DNA from 2 places in the Peribacillus sp. P4_C12 genome. Region 2 is predicted to be linked to the other one. Evidence: riboswitches for the same ligand, from Rfam matches in the RefSeq annotation. Region 2 holds a riboswitch; the other holds the start of a gene.
The links. Region 2 has a riboswitch for cyclic di-GMP ahead of AC1DUW_RS07270 (anti-repressor SinI family protein). Riboswitches for the same ligand answer to the same signal wherever they lie in the genome.
Positions count from the first base shown of each region.

Region 1: it holds a riboswitch for cyclic di-GMP, as region 2 does, so the genes downstream of both, AC1DUW_RS13460 (anti-repressor SinI family protein) here and AC1DUW_RS07270 (anti-repressor SinI family protein) in region 2, are expected to answer to the same signal.

Region 1 covers NZ_JBFUIB010000088.1:2,456-12,288, forward strand. The annotation lists gene AC1DUW_RS13445 (VanZ family protein) at 125-433, opposite strand; gene AC1DUW_RS13450 (YwzD family small protein) at 600-731, opposite strand; gene AC1DUW_RS13455 (hypothetical protein) at 1,042-1,179, opposite strand; gene AC1DUW_RS13460 (anti-repressor SinI family protein) at 1,917-2,069, opposite strand; cyclic di-GMP riboswitch class I at 2,076-2,157, opposite strand; gene AC1DUW_RS13465 (acyltransferase family protein) at 2,945-4,126, shown strand; gene AC1DUW_RS13470 (YveK family protein) at 4,149-4,892, shown strand; gene AC1DUW_RS13475 (CpsD/CapB family tyrosine-protein kinase) at 4,879-5,508, shown strand; gene AC1DUW_RS13480 (sugar transferase) at 5,526-6,164, shown strand; gene AC1DUW_RS13485 (SDR family NAD(P)-dependent oxidoreductase) at 6,188-7,174, shown strand; gene AC1DUW_RS13490 (lipopolysaccharide biosynthesis protein) at 7,192-8,643, shown strand; gene AC1DUW_RS13495 (O-antigen ligase family protein) at 8,633-9,833, shown strand, end outside; gene AC1DUW_RS13500 (glycosyltransferase family 2 protein) at 9,822-9,833, shown strand, end outside.
Region 2 covers NZ_JBFUIB010000025.1:10,173-19,197, reverse strand. The annotation lists gene AC1DUW_RS07320 (DUF6470 family protein) at 12-590, shown strand; gene fliW (flagellar assembly protein FliW) at 599-1,042, shown strand; gene csrA (carbon storage regulator CsrA) at 1,042-1,275, shown strand; gene AC1DUW_RS07305 (flagellin N-terminal helical domain-containing protein) at 1,413-2,237, shown strand; gene flaG (flagellar protein FlaG) at 2,563-2,925, shown strand; gene AC1DUW_RS07295 (flagellar hook-associated protein 2) at 2,941-4,455, shown strand; gene fliS (flagellar export chaperone FliS) at 4,482-4,883, shown strand; gene fliT (flagellar protein FliT) at 4,883-5,224, shown strand; gene hpf (ribosome hibernation-promoting factor, HPF/YfiA family) at 5,480-6,037, shown strand; gene AC1DUW_RS07275 (hypothetical protein) at 6,530-6,808, shown strand; cyclic di-GMP riboswitch class I at 6,906-6,992, shown strand; gene AC1DUW_RS07270 (anti-repressor SinI family protein) at 7,029-7,169, shown strand; gene AC1DUW_RS07265 (helix-turn-helix domain-containing protein) at 7,319-7,642, opposite strand; gene secA (preprotein translocase subunit SecA) at 8,083-9,025, shown strand, end outside.

The DNA of each region.
Region 1 (9,833 bases), on a different contig from region 2:
TCATTGCTTAATATATATGGGATAAACGATAAAAAAGAAGCATGTTGTTAGACATACTTCTTAGGTATTGTATGGGTACGGTTTCATGGGAGATTTCGGAGCTGAAGTATAAAGGGGAAATAGTTCAATGACGCTTTCGCCGTCGATTTATTATAAGAAAGCATAGAATGCCTAGCAACCCACCAAATGTATCAAGCATAACATCCTGCCACAAGGGGGTACGTCCACCTGTGAATTTTTGATGCAGTTCGTCCCCACTAGCATAAAAAAGGACACACAAAAGAGCACCTGAAAACGTAATAACGCTGTTTTTTACAAAAGTGCGCCAAACACAAATCGTCAAAAAACCGAACACAAAAAAGATAATAAGATGGGCACCCTTTCGAATAAAAAACTCTAGAAAGCCGGCTACTCCAGCTGTATGAACACTCACCTCAAGCCCACCATACCACCGAATTTTTCATACCAATACGGAGTATTGAACTGCGCTAAAAAGGGAGAAATCCTTTGCTCCTCATACGTCTGCGAGGAAAAAAAGAAGATTAACATGGCCCATAAAACGAACAAAGCTGGGATTAACCACTTACAGAACTTACGGATCATATTCTATCATGTTCCTCAATGATACCGCTTAGTTTTTCCTTAAGATCTTCCACAAGATCATTTACTGTAACATCCTGCTGAAACTCGCCTTTTGTATACGTATCTAGTAATATATCAATAAAATTCATTAGAATATCCACTCCAATTTGAATAGAGCCACTATATAAGACAGTTGTACTAAACCTATTTTTCTAAAATAAGGAATATAGCTCTTTTAATTGATAATCACATATAAAAAGTGCATTAGCAAGCGGAATAAATCCAAAAAGGGTTAAATCAGAATTTTTAAAGAAATATTAAAAGATATGATCACAAAAAGTTCATAATTGACGGATTATTAATATCATCAGTTGAATATTTGTAGTTCATTAGCTGTAAAAAACAAAAGAAAATGAAATCAAAAAAGGACTGATTTCTCAGCCCTATTTGATAAACACCTTATGATCGACCAAGAAAAAAAGTCAATAATGAAATCAAGATTAAAATAATAGTAATATAAGACCCAATAAAAATTTTCTTGCTTCTTTCTTTCTTTTCATAAACTTCCTCGAACGTAATATATTTATTTTTTGTCATCAAATTATTCTCCTCGTATTTTGATGGCAGCTTGACATCGCCTACTGCGAAGTCCTATTAGCTTGATCTTTATACTTTAGTATCGTCAAATACACAAAAATATTAAGTGATTATTCACTATTTTTTGTTGGGCATTTATATCTATTCGTCACTTTATAGTCTACTATAAATCATACAAAATACATTATTCCAAAATATTCTAATATACCAATTACCCTATTAAACTGTCCAAGGTTTCATTCACCATTAAAAAGTTTTCTATCTCTATCTGTTGCTAAAGAACTGTTTTCAGGGCTGTAATTTGTTTAAACCATTTACTGTTCTTAAATAATACCGCTTCTTTGTACTCACTACCTTCTTCATATTAATCCAATAAGAAAACGCTTACAATAGTACTATATACTTATTATCCTAATTTTTTATTAAATATTTTACTACTTGTTGAAAAGTCTTAGAGCCGGAACATTCTAGTCAGGAAAAATATCTAATTATACCGAATATTCTATAGAAATATTGGTACTTACAATTTCCTAACAATACTATAGGGAACTAACAATATATTGTTCTAATCTATAAGAAACTCTTAGGTATCATCCCACGAAAATGAATAGTTTTGTTGATAAAAGATCGCATCATCCGCAAGCTTTTAAGTTATAACAAAAGGTAAAAGTAGAATCCAGTTCATAAAAAAAAGGCTGAATAACAGCCCTTCAAAGTATATGTATCTTATTGTTTTTCTAATTCCAATTCTTATGAGGCTGATTATTCAAGTTCTGTTCATTCTGAATAAAATCTCGCACTTCTTGAATGGAAACCCCTAAACTTTTTGCTTCCAAAATTAAATAAACCCATTCAGCATCCATTTTTTTCTGCATATCTTCTTTTTTCACCCTATTTGTGGTAACACAGCCGTCTTAGCATAGCCTTAGACCTGTAATTTTGCGTCCCTACTTTTCAATAGGTTTGCCCTTCTCAGGAGTATTGAACATTTTACATAATCTTCTTACGATGGTGATTAAAAACCTTGATGAAGACACTTCCATTATCTGATTTAAAAAGCTTAACTCAAATTAATTTAATGTGTGTCCAGATTTCTCTCATTTGAATTAAAGGCATAAATTCATTTCATCCTTTTTGCGGTAAACCAGCCTCCTAGCAAATGCCTTAGAACTGGGGTTTGCGTCCTTACTTTTCAATTACTATATTGAGATTAATTATACTTAATAAGTTAACAATTGTTAATAGATAACTATTAATTACTTTATAACATTATTCGATAAAGTTTTAATTAGTAAGTAATTCAAATATCTTCTTAATAATCTTAAGGTCTATATTCTTTAGTCTAATGACAGGCTATAACTAATTCTCTTCCTTTATATACTAAACATAAAAAAACTACTATATATAAACCTTTGACATAAACAGTTTTGTCCGTCCCCCACTTTACTTTAAAACTGACTTTGAATGAACAACTGTATATCCCTTATATAACCTCCCCTAAATACCAACTGGTCAGTTACACTTTTTTAAAGTTTTTTAAATTCAAATTCCAAGAAGATTGAAATTTACCAGCTTTCCGGAATTTCCTTGTAGATTCAAATTTAAACTTCCCCTAATAATTTGCTTATAGATTAGGATACCATGGTTCACCTTTTTACTTTTTTTGTCTATTTTTGTCTACCTTTGTCTGTTTTAGAGAACTAACTATACTTTATAACGAACAAATGCTATATTATAAAAAAAACGGTTCTTATGGAGGGGGAATATGTCTAGTAGATATGAGGAATTAGACTCACTAAGAGGATTAGCTGCACTTATAGTATTAATTGGGCATTATATGATGATATACCCATCATATGCAAGTTATCGGTATGATTCAAGCAGTCCCTTCATATTCTATTTATTCAAGGAAACTCCTCTAAGACTTTTTTTCAGTAGCGGCAATGAGTCTGTCATTCTATTCTTTGTATTAAGTGGTTTTGTTTTGTATTTATCTATTAATAATGCGAAATTCCATTATCCTACATACTTAATAAAACGAGTTTTTCGAATTTATTTACCATATCTAGTAGCAATAATTATAGCTATATTGGCTAAAATGCTTTTAAGCCATAATGATTTGCCGTTTATTAGTAACTGGTTTAGCAAATCCTGGACCGTATCAGACACACCAGCTCTATTATTACAACATCTTTTGTTTATCGGAAGTTACAATACTGACGCCTATAACAATGTTATATGGTCTCTTGTTCACGAAATGAGGATTTCGATCATTTTTCCATTTTTGATACTTTTATTTATTCGCAAAGAGCTTAAATACTCCTTATTTTGGCTTATTTTTTTAAGTTTTTCATCAACTATAGTTTTATATTTGTTTGGTTCTAATTTGAACATAACTAGCAGTCTTTTGAGTTTCCACTACATAACTATTTTTTTATTGGGAGCAATATTAGCGAAGTATCGCCATGACCTATTTAACTATACTTCCAAAATGAAAAAAACTGTAAAAATTATAGTACTGATGATCGCATTTATTTGTTTTATGTACGAAGGAATAATTGGTGAAGTAGATTTATTAAACAATTATATTTTCAGGGACTATGTTGTATCGTGTGGTGTTTGTATCTTTATGATTATGAGCTTATCTTCCTTAAAACTTTCATCATTATTACGGTCTAAAGCACTTACTTTTCTCGGTAAAATTTCTTATAGTCTGTATTTGTATCATCTCATCTCGTTATTCTCATTCATGTACCTATTTTATGATAAGTTGCCTACCGGCTTGATATTAATGTTTTCCTTCTTCTTTTCCTTTTTACTATCTTCATTGGCGTATGTATTCGTTGAAAAACCATGCATGAACCTTGGATCGTATATTACTAGAAGAAAAGAACCAGTAACAGAAATATCCGTGAACCCTAAACCTGTAAAAAGAAAAATAGGGTAAAAGCTTACCAGTGGTGAAATAGATGAATGAAAAAGTAAAAATTAAAGATTTTATACGTATCTTAAAAAAGCGAATAGTAATCATTATACTTTCTACACTTTGTATTACTGGTTTCGTTATTTTTTCGTCCATGTACATTATGAAACCAACTTATCAGTACTCAACTCAAGTTCTGGCAGGATCTTTAAGTATGGGAGAAAAGGAAACTTCCATAAATAAAGTGCAAGAAAACAGACAGTTGGCTCTTTCGTACATGGATATCATTAAAAGCCCACAAATTATGACAGGAGTTAAAGATTCGTTAAACCTAAAGACTTCAAGTTATGAGTTACTCAAGCAAGTTTCCATTACCAATAGAGATAATTCGCAGATTATTATTATTACTGTCAAAGATTCTAATCCTGAATCAGCTAAAGCCATTGCACAGGCTGTCGCAATGCAGTCCATAACTAAATTTAAAGAGTTTGCAAATGTAAAACAGATTAATATTCTTAATGATAACGAAATGGAACAAGCAGAACTTCTTTTTCCAAAACCAAAGTTTATTATAGCCATTTCCATCGTAATAGGTTTTTTTGCTGGAATAGGTTTAGCACTTCTTCGAGAGCACTTTGATGATGCGGCTTACAGCGATCGTGAGCTTGAGCGTCTTGGACTTCCATTGTTAGGAAGAGTGAACTTAAATACAAAAATGAAAAACAAAAAACGGAAAACACCTTATCAGACATTATCCTCTACGGAACGAGGTGAACATGGTGGCTATTAAATTCACAAGGAAACAATCCTTTTATCTAAATGATGTCAACAATAAAGAACAATTTTATTCGATATGTAACAATATCGAATCCAATCTCAAAAAAGAAGATTCACTATTAATGGTTACATCACTTACACATTCACAAAATATAGCTAATGCAACCGCGTTCTTAGCCCTTGCCTTTTCTGAACAGCGTAAACGAGTGCTGGTAGTGGATGCTAATCTTCGCCAACCTTCTCTACATCATGTGTTTAATATCGATAATTCATTTGGTTTGACCAACTTGCTCTTAGGTGAGCACCCCAAAAATAGGGATCATGCTATACATATAAAGGATAGTCTTTTCTGTTTACCCACAAGTGAAGTCCTGTATGAGCCAACGACATTATTAACTTTAGAGACCCTTCCCTCCTTAATTGAGGAGTGGAAAGAGCATTTTGATATTATTCTATTTCATACTTCAGATAGTATAAACAAACCTGATGCACAAATCATAGCGAAACATTGTGATGGCATTATTTTAGCGATACAAGAAGGAAGAGATAAGTTAGAAAAGATTGTGAATGTGAAAACACAATTTGAAAGGGGCAAACATGAAATAACCGGTACAATGATCATTTCATGAATAAAGGAGGGTAACCATTGGATTCAAAGGTTAGAGTTGATGGAAAGGAAGAAATACTGATAAAACCAATACCGACATCATCATATTTTACTTTAAAGCGTTCAATAGATTTTATCATTTCATTTTTTATGTTACTTCTTTTAACACCTATTTTAGTTTTATTCTGTATTCTTATCCCTATTGACTCAACTGGTTCCCCTTTTTTTTGTCAACAACGACTGGGATTAAATGGAATATCTTTCAATATGATTAAATTACGTTCCATGAGTTTAGATGCTGAAAAAAATGGGCCACAATGGGCAAGTGAAAAAGATTCTAGAGTTACAAGAATAGGAGCATTTATACGAAAAACCCGCATTGATGAAATTCCTCAACTTATTAATGTTTTAAAAGGAGATATGTCACTCATTGGTCCAAGGCCTGAAAGAGAGTTTTTCTATAAGGAATTTGATAAGTTTTTGCCTGGCTTTAAAAATCGTTTATTTGTTAAACCAGGCATAACTGGATGGGCCCAAGTAAATGGGGGTTATGATTTAACACCAAAAGAAAAGTTGAATTTCGACCTATATTATATTCAACACCGCTCACTTGCTATGGAAATCAAGATTTTGTTTCGAACAGTGGCCATTGTATTTACTGGTAATGGAGCTAGATAATCGATTAAAAGGGGTAATGAAGAATGAATAAAGTACTAGTAACCGGAGGATTTGGTTTTATTGGATCTCATATTGTGGATACATTAATTCGTAATAATTATGAAGTGGCTGTTTATGATAACTTATCTACCGGATCTACCGAGAATGTCCATTCAAAAGTCATTCCCTTCTTTGGAGATGTAGAAGATGAAGGCTCACTAGAAAAGGCGATGGAAACATTTAGGCCGGACTATGTCGTTCATCAAGCCGCGCAAGTTAGTGTACAACAATCAATTTCAGATATTACGAATGATGCACAGATCAATATCATGGGAACCATAAATATTGCTAAGCTTTCTCACAAGTATGCCGTTAAAAAGATTGTATTTGCCTCATCAGCGGCTGTATATGGAAACTCTAATGTTATGCCAATTACCTTATCGCATGATACTCATCCCTTATCACCTTATGGTGCCTCAAAAAAAACGGCTGAAGATTATCTAGAGCTTGCAAAAGAATTATATGATTTAGACTATGTGAACCTCCGTTACAGTAATGTGTATGGTCCAAGACAGACAGCAAGTGGTGAAGGCGGTGTTATATCAATCTTCACAAATCTTGTCATTAACAATAAGCGGCCTGTTATTTATGGTGATGGTTACCAAACAAGGGATTTTGTTTATGTAAAAGATGTAGCAAATGCCAATTTAAAAGCGTTAGAATTTGATGGAAGTGGAACATTTAATGTTTCATCAACTACTAGTACAAGTATCAATCAATTATTCTCGATTATTCAATCATTTGGCACACATGATTTATCCCCTATTTATCAACCAGCCAAAAATGGAGACATCAAAGATAGTTTACTATGTAACAAAGTGAGTATCCAAAAATTGGGTTGGCACCCCGTTTATTCGCTTGAAAAGGGACTTGCGAATACATATGACTATTACCTTAAACAAAATCAGTCTACTATAACTACAGATAAATCACCTGTACCACAACTCAATCCAACTACTATATCGTCATAAAATGGGGATAGAAACAAGTGAATAAGAAGAAAAATTCTATTTTCAAAAACATTATCCATTTATTTTACAGTACAATTCTATCTAATGTTTTAAACGCAATTACACTTATATTATTGGCCAATTATTTTAACTCAAAGAACTATGGAATTTTTAGTGTCGCTCTAGCTCTAGCTATGATTATGAACTTTCTTACAGACCTCGGAGTAAGTAACACTTTCCTTCGAGAAGGATCGAAGAAAGGAAGCTTAAGTACTACATTTTCTTCTTATATTAAGATCCGGGTTGTATGTTTGCTTTTATCCTTTTTGGTGTTCTTTGTCGGTATACACATTCTTTATCAAGAACAACAAATTCTTTATATGATTTATAGTTTAATGATTCCCATGGTCATTGGTTTGGCGATACAAAGTATAGGAATCACCTATTTTCAATTAACGGAAAGGATGCAGTTTATCGCGTCCATTAAAATCTTCTCAGCCATTGCATTAATCGTTTCAACCACGGTGAGTATGGGCTTAAAAGTAGATGTCCATCTAGCAGCATTTTTATATGGATTTTCTTATTTAGCAGGAGGCCTCTACAGCCTTTATTTACTTCTCAAAAAAGCGGAATTAAAATGGAAATCTCCTTTTGAAAAACAATTATTAATAAACCTTAGTCCGTTTTTAATCAGTGGGTTATTTATTATGTTAACCCCTCAATTAGGTCCCTTAGTGTTAGAAAAAACACTGCCTTTAACGCTTGTTGGTCTATTTGCGGTAGCTTATCGGATTCCTTCTGCTCTATATCAAATACCAGGAGTCATTGCAGGCGCATTTTTCCCCCTCTTATTTAAGCGATACAACCGAGGCGAGTTGGAGGAACATACTAGATTAAATATTCTACAAATGAAAATTATGTCTTATACCGGTCTGTGTATGACCCTATCCCTATTCTATTTGGCTGAATATCTCGTCACTATTTTATTCGGAGACGAATGGGGAGCAGCGGTGCTACCCTTAAAAATATTGTCCTTTATTATAGTCCTACAAGGCTTTAACATTGCAATTGCGGACGGCCTCACGACAAGAGGGTTACAGAACCGGCGTACAATCGTACAGTTTATAACCATCGCTATTGGTTTGTTGTCCTTCTATTATCTGAGCGTTAGCTATGCAGTGGCTGGTTCAGCTTTTGCCGTTTTAATTATGGAGATCGTATCATTCATTGGTTATGTCGCGGTTAATCCAGTAAAAAGAACGGTATTAGCAAAGGTTATTATTCCATATGGGTTCTTCTTTTCTATAAGTTTTATCCTTATACACTACTCATTATCTCAATACCCTTTTATAGCCATGTTATCTACCATCATTTTAGTTTCTACTTTAATTTTACTATTAGATAAGCCCATCAAGGGCTTAATAGTAGGTTTGATAAAAAAGAAAAATCAAGATGGGAGACAAAAAGAGAATGGAAAGATTGCAAATTAATAAAAACACCTCTATGTGGCCAGTCTTTCTCTTGTTATTTTTTATTACACTTAGTAAATACAATTTGTCCATCGGTTTTTCATTAAAAATTTACATGATTTTTCTAGCCATTTTCTTGTGCATGTATTTTCGAGATTTTTACTTTCATACCCTATATCATTATGAAATTTTATTGCTGCTATTTTATTTTACCTATTGTCTGAGTGGCGCTTTTTCACAGTACCCGGAATCAAGCATTCGAGTCATTCTAGGAGTAATACTCGTACTTGGCTGTTATTTCATCATGAGATATATACTGGAGCTAACCTCGATAGGTGCCATTGAAAAATCCATTGCAAATGTCGGGATCATATTTAACGTCATTAGCCTGTTATTGTACGTCATCGGCATAAAGGCGACGGGTAGATTCCCAACAGGTGTTGAGGTTACATCTTATGGATTATTATTAGACCGAGATTATCCGAGATTAATTGGATTGCTTGATGACCCAAACATCTTTATTTTTTTTAATACATTGTTTTTTTCCTTTTATTTAACAAATTTAAAAGGATTCAAGCATTCAATTGGATTCATCTTATGTGTGATCACCTCTCTTCTTACTTTTTCAAGAGGTGGAATTCTAGCTCTCATACTGGTGGTCATTTTGTACATGCTGTTAGCGAATTTTTCAAAAAAAATAAAAATGATGACTGTTTCTCTGTTATGTCTAGTTGGGATCTATGCTGCAGGTTCTTTCATTCAAATAGATTTCAATGAGATTATTGCTAGCCGTATTACCGACTTTTCTTCTGATGGTGGTAGTGGCCGGTTTGAATTATGGAGTCAGGCGATTAACTATTTTATGTCAAATCCCCTTTTTGGTATTGGTGCCTTTAACTTTTCCGATTACTACGCATTTGAGCATAATGAAAAGCTATATGTTCACAATACGTATCTAGAAGTCCTAGTAGAGTCAGGAATCATTGGTTTTCTTTTTTACATTTCCTTTTTATTGATGCTCGTTATCACCTTATTCAAGGCTAAATTACATAAGGAAAAACCCTTCATTGTGCTTACACTCTTTGCTTTTTTAATACAGATGATGTCCCTTTCCCTCATGATTAATGAAGCATTTTTTTCCTTTTTAGCACTTACTTTAAGATATATTACCGTATATGAAAGAAAAGAGGTGGATGTTTATGATAAACAAC
Region 2 (9,025 bases):
GAGTGATAAGGATGCAAATGCCACAAATACAATTGCAGTCTTCCTCAATGAAGGTTGGATTGAATATAGACCAACCTGTACAGGAAATTCAGCAGAAGGCAGCGGACCAATCAATTGAACAGCCGAGAGCAATCTTAGAAATTCAGACAACCCCAGGGCAGCTAACGATTGATCAAACAAAAGCGAGAGAAGATATGGATTTGAAAAGCCTATCCAAGCGAGTTGAGGAATTTGCACAGCAGGGCTATCAGGATTGGCTGGCAGGTATGGCAAGAAGGTCACAGCAGGGTACGGAGTTGAGACATATTGAAAACGGAGGTAATACAATCGCGGTTCAGGCGAAGCGAAACAGCAAGGGGCCAGAAAAGCAATTTAATCTCGGCTGGATTCCCTCTCATTTCAGTGTTCAGCTGGACTATCAACCGGCTCAGGTAGAAATTGAAGCAACCCCTCAAAAACCGATCATCGATGTGCAGGTTAATAAGCCAAACCATACATACATCCCAGGTAATGTAGAAGTGGAAGTTTTACAAGAAAATTCGCTGGATATAGATTTCATTAATTTGTTTCCAGATGAGATAGGTGAGTGAAGACATATATGAATAGACAAACAAAATTTCATGGCGAAATAGAGATAGCACAAGAAAACATTTATACATTTGAAAGCGGGATACCAGGGTTTTTAGACGAAAAACAGTTTTGTTTGCTAGCTTTGGAGGAAACACCATTTGTCGTTCTGCAATCTATAACAACAAAAGAGGTTGCTTTTATCATGTTGAACCCATTTGATATTTTTCATGATTATGAAGTGAAGCTTACTGATGAGGTACTATCTACTTTGCAAATTGAAGCAGAAAAGGAAGTCATTACGTTCGTCATTTTAACAATCCACGAACCTTTCAAGAAAACGACCGCTAATCTTCAAGCTCCTATCATTTTAAATATCTCTAAAAAAACAGGAAAGCAGTTTATCATGAATGGAAGTGGTTACATGACTAAGCATCTTCTTAATGAACCTTCAGTAGAACAGGAGGAAAAATAGTGCTTGTTCTAACTAGAAAATCTAATGAATCGATCATGATAGGTAATGATATTGAAATTACGGTCTTAGCTATAGAAGGCGAACAGATCAAACTTGGTATCAATGCTCCAAAAAATGTGGAGATTCATCGAAAAGAAATCTATCTATCTATTCAGCAAGAAAATAATGAAGCTACTAAAACAGAAACCAGTATTCTGGAAAATTTATATGAACATTTCAAGAAAAAATCTTAAAATCTCTAAATATGTTTCTACGCACGTCGATATTATATATACAACGATAAGTAGTGAAATAGACGGAAGTCTTATTCACTATTCATCGTAAAAAACCACATGGATGTGGGAATTTAAAACTCAAGGAGGAAACAAAAATGATTATTAATCACAATATCGCAGCTCTAAACACACACAGTCAATTATCAAGTGCAACAAATGCACAATCTAAATCAATGGAGAAACTTGCTTCAGGTCTTCGCATCAACCGTGCAGGTGACGACGCAGCAGGTCTTGCTATTTCTGAAAAAATGCGTGGACAAATTCGTGGTCTTGATCAAGCTTCTCGTAACGCTCAAGATGGTATCTCTTTAATTCAAACAGCTGAGGGAGGACTTAATGAAGTACATTCTATCCTTCAACGTCAGCGTGAATTAGCAGTTCAAGCATCAAATGACACAAATGTAGATGCAGATCGTAAAGCTTTACAAGATGAATTTGCACAACTTTCTTCAGAAATAGAGCGTATTAAAGACAATACGACTTTCAACACAAAAAAATTGCTGGACGGTTCAGACGCAAACGGTAAAATTCAAGTTGGCGCTGATGCAGGTCAAACAATTGACATTGATCTAACTACTGTAGGTGTTGATTTATCTGCTGCTCACACTGCTGTTGCTGCATTAGATATATCAACTCAAGCAGGTGCTGATGCTGCTGTTACTGCTGTACAGACTCAAATTGAATCTGTTTCTTCAGGTCGTTCATATCTAGGAGCAGTTCAAAACCGTTTGGAGCATACAATCAATAATCTAAATAATGCTTCAGAAAACTTAACTGCTGCTGAGTCTCGTGTACGTGATGTTGATATGGCAAAAGAAATGATGAACCAAACTAAGAATTCAATTCTATCTCAAGCAGCTCAAGCAATGTTGGCTCAAGCCAATCAACAACCACAGGGTGTTCTTCAGTTATTACGTTAATTTTTACTCTACAGTTTAGAAAAAAAAGACTCTAGAATTTTTCTAGAGTCTTTTTTCGTTTCTAAGGAAATTAAATTGCTAAAGTATTATTTAATAGTCCATATTAAACTCGTTAAGGTAGAATCCTTTTTCATAGAGAGTTAGTAAAAGAATAATTATCGAAGAATACAGTAAGTCATAGGTATAATCAAACCTTCCAAGGTTTTAAATAGATGCTTACTAAATAAATCCCGTATATCTTACTTCTTAAGAAATGTCGAAAGCCTAAATATAAAATAGTAATTACCGATATAAAAAATAAAGATAATACATTGGGGGCATTAAGATGCTGGAGAGTTTATCCACTAATATTCTTTCCTCACAACTTAGAACAGCAATTTCAGATGGAATTAGTTCCTACTATCAGAGAGAAATAAATACAGTTGCCTATTCAGAGCAAAGTGCGGAATCTAATATTGAGCCTTCAAAAGAAAGGGTTCAAGATGTAGTTGATAGTTTAAACACCTTTCTGAATCCAACACATACGGCAGTTCGTTTTGAATATCATGAAAAATTGAATGAGTATTATGTCAAGGTTGTGGATGACGTAACCAATGAAACGATTCGGGAAATCCCACCAAAGAAGCTTTTAGACTTTTATGCAGCGATGACCGAGTTCGTCGGTATTATGGTAGATGAAAAAGTATAGGTAGGTGATGTTACGATGGTAAGAATTAACGGTTTAGCGAGTGGGATGGATATTGACGCGCTTGTTAGCAGTATGATGCAGGCTGCACGTGTTCCTTTGGATACGCTAGAACAAAAGAAACAATATGCTGAATGGCAGCGAGATGATTATCGCGAGATCAATAAGTTATTGTTGGAACTGGATACCCTTATTAAAGATGGAGTGGGGATGCAAAAATCCTTTATTAAGAAAACAGTGTCAGTTTCTGATCCTAATGCAATCTCAGTAAAGAATATCAATTCAACGGTTGATTTTTCTGGGACTTTGACAGTAGGAAAATTAGCTTCAGCAGCAACTATGCTCAGTAATGGGGCAGTGGGAGTTGAAAAAGCAACAGATATCATTCCTGAAGCGTATATAGGACAGGAAATAAAAATTGAAACGATTAATAAGGACGGTTCTTTAAATACCTTTACGACAAAAATTGAAGATACTGATACGTTAAATAGTTTAATATCAAAAATTAATGCTAATTCAGATGTTACTGCTTTTTATGATCAGAACACGAAACAGATTTCATTTACGGCGAAAAACACGGGGGCAGTTCCAACTGGATTAACAAGAGAAGATGGAACGAGTGTTACTGCAGAAATTGGTTTGAGTGGTACACTCTTTACGGATCTCCTAAATTTAGATGAAAATAATATTGCTGCTGTTGGAGCGAGTAGAGGAACGGCCGGTCAAAATGCAACCTTAAATTATAACGGTCTGGATATTGAACGTTCCACCAACACATTCACTATTAACGGTGTTGAAATTACTCTTAAACAGGGGAATACGGGTCCGGTAACCTTTTCGTCTACCTCAGATGTAGACGCAGTTCTAGATACTGTTACCCAGTTTGTGAATAAGTACAACGAGATACTTGCTAACATCAAAACGAAGACAGATGAAACAAAGTACCGTGCATACCAACCGTTGACCACGGCACAAAGGAAAGACATGACTGAGGATGAAATTAAACTGTGGGAAACGAAGGCAAAGAGTGGGACACTTCGGGGAGATTCTATGTTAGCGGGTCTTCTTACGAAAATGCGGACCTCGCTATATACCTCTGTTGGTGGAAGCAACTCCGTCAACTCATTAAGTGAAATTGGAATAACTACTACAAGTAACTATCTTGAAGGTGGTAAGCTAACCATTAACGAAGAAAAACTGCGTGCTGCTATTTCAGAGGATCCAAACAAAATTTATGATTTGTTTATGAAATCAGGAGAAACAAGTGGTGAAATGGGATTGGCCAAAAGGTTGAGGGCTGATATCAAAGCGACGATGACTAATATCCAAGATAAAGCAGGTAAAGCGACTTCTGTTAATAATTCAACTTTCACGATTGGAAAACTCTTAAATAGCTACAATACGAAAATAGATAGTTGGCAAGACAAGCTGAAGGCTTTAGAAACCCGCTATTATAATCAATTCACAGCCATGGAGAAAGCGATTTCGAAAGCGAATAGTCAAAGCAGCAGCCTATCTCAGTATTTCAGCTAAGCAACTTTAGAAAGGAAGTTTGAATGATGGCAATCAATAATCCCTACCAATCTTATCAACAAAATTCGGTGAATACTGCCTCTCCAGGTGAACTTACGTTAATGCTTTATAATGGATGCCTTAAGTTTATTACATTGAGCAAAAAAGCAATTGCGGAAAAAAACTTTCAAGAAAAAAACACGAATTTAATTAAAGCGCAAAAAATCATTCAGGAGCTAATGGTCACATTAAAAATGGATTTGGCTATATCCAAGGAATTAATGTCCCTTTATGATTATTTGAATCGACGCTTGATTGAAGCCAACATTAAAAGTGATCTGGATATTTTAGAAGAGGTTGAAGGGTTTGTCATGGAGTTTCGTGATACATGGAAGGAAGCTATTCAGTTGAACCGCCAGAAGCAATTTGCCAATAGTGGTCAAGCATAATGGGAGCTATTCAACATTTTTATGAGGCAACGAACCAATTGCTTTCGACGTTGGAAAATGAGCAGGATCGGGACCGGAAAATTGAAAAGGTTGAGGCCTTACTTGAGGAGCGGGAGAAGTTGATGGCAGGGATTCAACCGCCTTTTTCTGATTCTGAACAGGATTTAGGGAAGAAGTTAATCGAACTCAACGAAAAAGTTTCACAACTCCTAGAAGAACAAAAAGTAGAAATCCAACGCGATATTAAACAGCTAAGTCTCAAAAAAGAATCTACTAATAAATATGTGAACCCTTATCAATCATTATCCACAGATGGCGTGTTCTACGATAAAAGAAATTAGATATTAATCAGCCGTTTTAATTGCAAACAGTTTTAATGTTAATTGTTTTTAAATTTTCTGTAAATATTAAGGGCTTAATTTTTTCTTTATAGCTTTGTATTTGTTATAATAAAGCTAGGGCAGACATCAACCCTTTCCTAACCTTCCGACAATTGTTTCAAAATTTCGACATATTTCATGATGTGTTTCTAAAGGAAACCGGAGGGGTATTGTAGAATCTAACTGTATAGTCTTAATTTAAGGAGGACTCACTTTATGAATTACAACGTACGCGGTGAAAACATTGAGGTAACTCCAGCAATTCGAGAATACGTCGAAAAGAAAATTGGCAAGTTAGAACGATATTTTAACAATACACCAGATGCAAATGTGTTAGTGAATTTGAAAGTTAACAATAATACATCCAAGGTCGAAGTGACGATTCCTATGCAGAATTTGGTTCTTCGCGCTGAAGAGGAAAATGCGGATATGTATGCTGCTATTGACTTGATTAATGACAAGCTTGAACGCCAAATTCGTAAACATAAAACGAAAGTCAATCGTAAATTCCGTAACAACTTATCAACAACTCCTGAGGCGTTCGCCTTTAATACGGAAATTGATGAAGTGGTGGATGAATTTGAAGATGATACTGATATTGAAGTAGTCCGCAATAAGCGCTTTGATTTGAAACCAATGGATAGTGAAGAAGCGATTCTGCAAATGAATATGCTTGGTCACAGTTTCTTCGTTTACACTAATGCGGATACAAATACAACGAACGTTGTGTACCGTCGTAAAGATGGGCGCTACGGATTAATTGAACCTAGTTAATATGAATCTATAAACAAAAGCACAACCCAGACTATGGGTTGTGCTTTTTACATTTTACTCTATCCATTGCAATGTTCATTTGGGCTAAGGAGTTCGATAAGCTCTGGAAAAATAACCATCGATTTCAACCATAGAAGTCAATGGTTGTTTATATTTCCTTCCTTTTTCCTTAAATATTTTTCGGCAATTCGATAAGTGTTTTGATAATGTGATAATAAGTAAAATTCATCTGTTGAAAACAAGGTATCAAATAGTATCGATTAATTGGTTGGCTCCTGGGGATTTCATTGTTCTCTAAAAAACACAATGAAGTATGGAATGTATTGTATTTTCTTTAAAAAGAACATTTTATGTTCTTTAATAAGATAAATAGACATTTATACCTATTTAAATAACCCCTCCTATTGTACTATACTCGGATTAAAGTTCTTTAAAAAGAACAATAATTATTTATATAAAACAATTTGATTATGGTGCAGAGGAGTTGGATTTTTGTATCAGAAAAATTGCTATACATGTCATAGAGCGTCTTTTAGCAGTGCAGAATATGGAGGTTGGCTTTGTCCGACCTGCGGTGAGGACCTGTCTGCGCAAAAAGCCTTTGATGCACTTATTATGGAAAGAATTAATATGCCTCATCGTTTGAATAAGAAGGGCAATGTTTATAATTTTATAAAAAAAGAACGTGAATCATTTGAACCATCTTGTTTTGTACATGAAATAGACAAAAAATATCATGGATTTCTTGATTTTGTAATATTTTGTCGATAAAAAGTTATACATTGTGGTAAATTAGCGACATAAAGTGGCAATATTTGGAGTGAATATTCGCTATAATAACATAATAATATAGTTTTTGTAATAATTACCCTGACAAAGGCAAGCTCAGCGAAAGATGAGGGCGCAAAGGCACAGGCCTAAGTTTGCTTAATGCTAAGATGGCTGGTCTGCCTGAAATACATACAAGTAGTATTTTAGGAGGATAAAAGAGGTGGTTAACGTGGAAGTGGATCAAGAATGGGTGAAGTTGATTTCAGAAGCTAGGAAATTGGGTTTAAAGAAAGAAGAAATTAGTGCTTTTTTTAAAAAAGAGAATCTAAATGTGTCACTAGAGGAGAACAATGAAAACTAAGAACCAAAAAGGAATGAAAAAAACATCCCTATAAACAGTTGATTTACAACATAGCTGTCTATAGGGATTATTTTATTTTCTAAAATTCTACCAATACTAGTTTGATAGATCAGTACTATTTATGTTTGTGTAGATAGTTTATAATTCATCTATTCTTCTTTATCTTTTCTCCATTTATTAAACTCAATGAACTCTCTGAATTGTTGTTTTGAAACGCCAGAATTCATAGCTTCCTCAACAATTTTCATCCAGTCAGTGTCCAAGGATTCCTTATTTGGCGCATCGTAAAGAAGGGCATCTACAGGAATGTTAAGTACAGCAGAGATTTTTTCGAGAAATTGAATAGAAGGATTCGTTTGTAAGTTACGCTCGAGCGAACTTAAGTATGACTTTGCTACTCCGGCTTTATCGGCTAGTTCAGTCATTGACATTTTCTTTTCTTCTCGCAGTTTTTTTACACGTTCACCAATCAACAATACCACCTCGAAACATGTTCTATTTATCTTCGATTTATAAGTTTTAAACCCACATAAAATCACAGGAATAGGAAGCCTGAAAAGCTAGATTGCTTCAACTGACTATCAGTATAGAGGGACCCAAAATATCTATTGATAGAAGGTTACTGTTTACTTCGCATTTTCGTTTGTCTTGCTAAAGACTCATGTGAAAAGTGGGGAGTGTGTAATGTACTTTTGCTACTTCCCTCTATTTTAACAGTTTTACCCCTCTTTTATCCAATGTTTTTCGTAAGAACTGAATTCAGGTCCATAGACATAGAGTGACATGAAGTTGTACCTCTAGAATAGAAGTGTTAAAATTAAGCTTGGATTAGTATTAACAGAAGGTGTGTTTCTTCTTACTTATATGAATGTGTTATTGAATGATCATTACCATAATAGAGGAGCGTTATTGAATGCTTAATATATTAAATAAAGTTTTTGATCCGAATAAGCGAGAAATTAAGCGTCTGGAAAAAGTCGCTGATCAGGTCGAAGCGCTGGCTGATGAGACAGCTGCGTTATCGGATGAGCAGTTGCGCGCCAAAACAGAGGAGTTTAAGGAGCGTTATCAAAACGGGGAAACCGTGGATGATTTGCTTGTTGAAGCTTTTGCGGTTGCGCGTGAAGGGGCAAAACGAGCTCTTGGTTTGTATCCTTACCGTGTTCAAATCATGGGTGGGGCATCACTTCATGATGGAAACATCTCTGAGATGAAAACGGGGGAAGGTAAAACATTAACATCAACCATGCCGGTTTATTTAAACGCGATTACTGGTAAAGGTGTGCATGTCGTGACTGTCAATGAATACTTGGCGCACCGTGATGCAACTGAGATGGGTGTATTGTATGATTTCCTGGGTTTGACTGTTGGGTTGAATTTGAACAGTCATTCTAAAGAAGAAAAACAAGCTGCCTACAATGCTGACATTACTTATAGCACGAATAATGAGTTAGGCTTTGATTACTTGCGTGACAATATGGTTTTGTATAAAGAACAAATGGTACAGCGTCCGTTGCATTTTGCTGTCATCGATGAAGTCGATTCGATTTTGATTGATGAAGCGAGAACGCCATTGATTATTTCTGGTTCAGCGCAAAAATCGGCGCAGCTTTACATCCAAGCAAATGCGTTTGTGAGGACGTTACAAAAAGAAACGGACTATACGTATGATGAAAAAACAAAAGGTGTTCAGCTGACCGAAGAGGGTATGAACCGTGCTGAAAGAGCATTTAATATCGATAACTTGTTCGATATCAACCATGTTACCTTAAACCATCATATTAATCAGGCTTTGAAGGCGCATGTTTCCATGCATTTGGATGTGGATTATGTTGTTCAAGATGGCGAGATTGTCA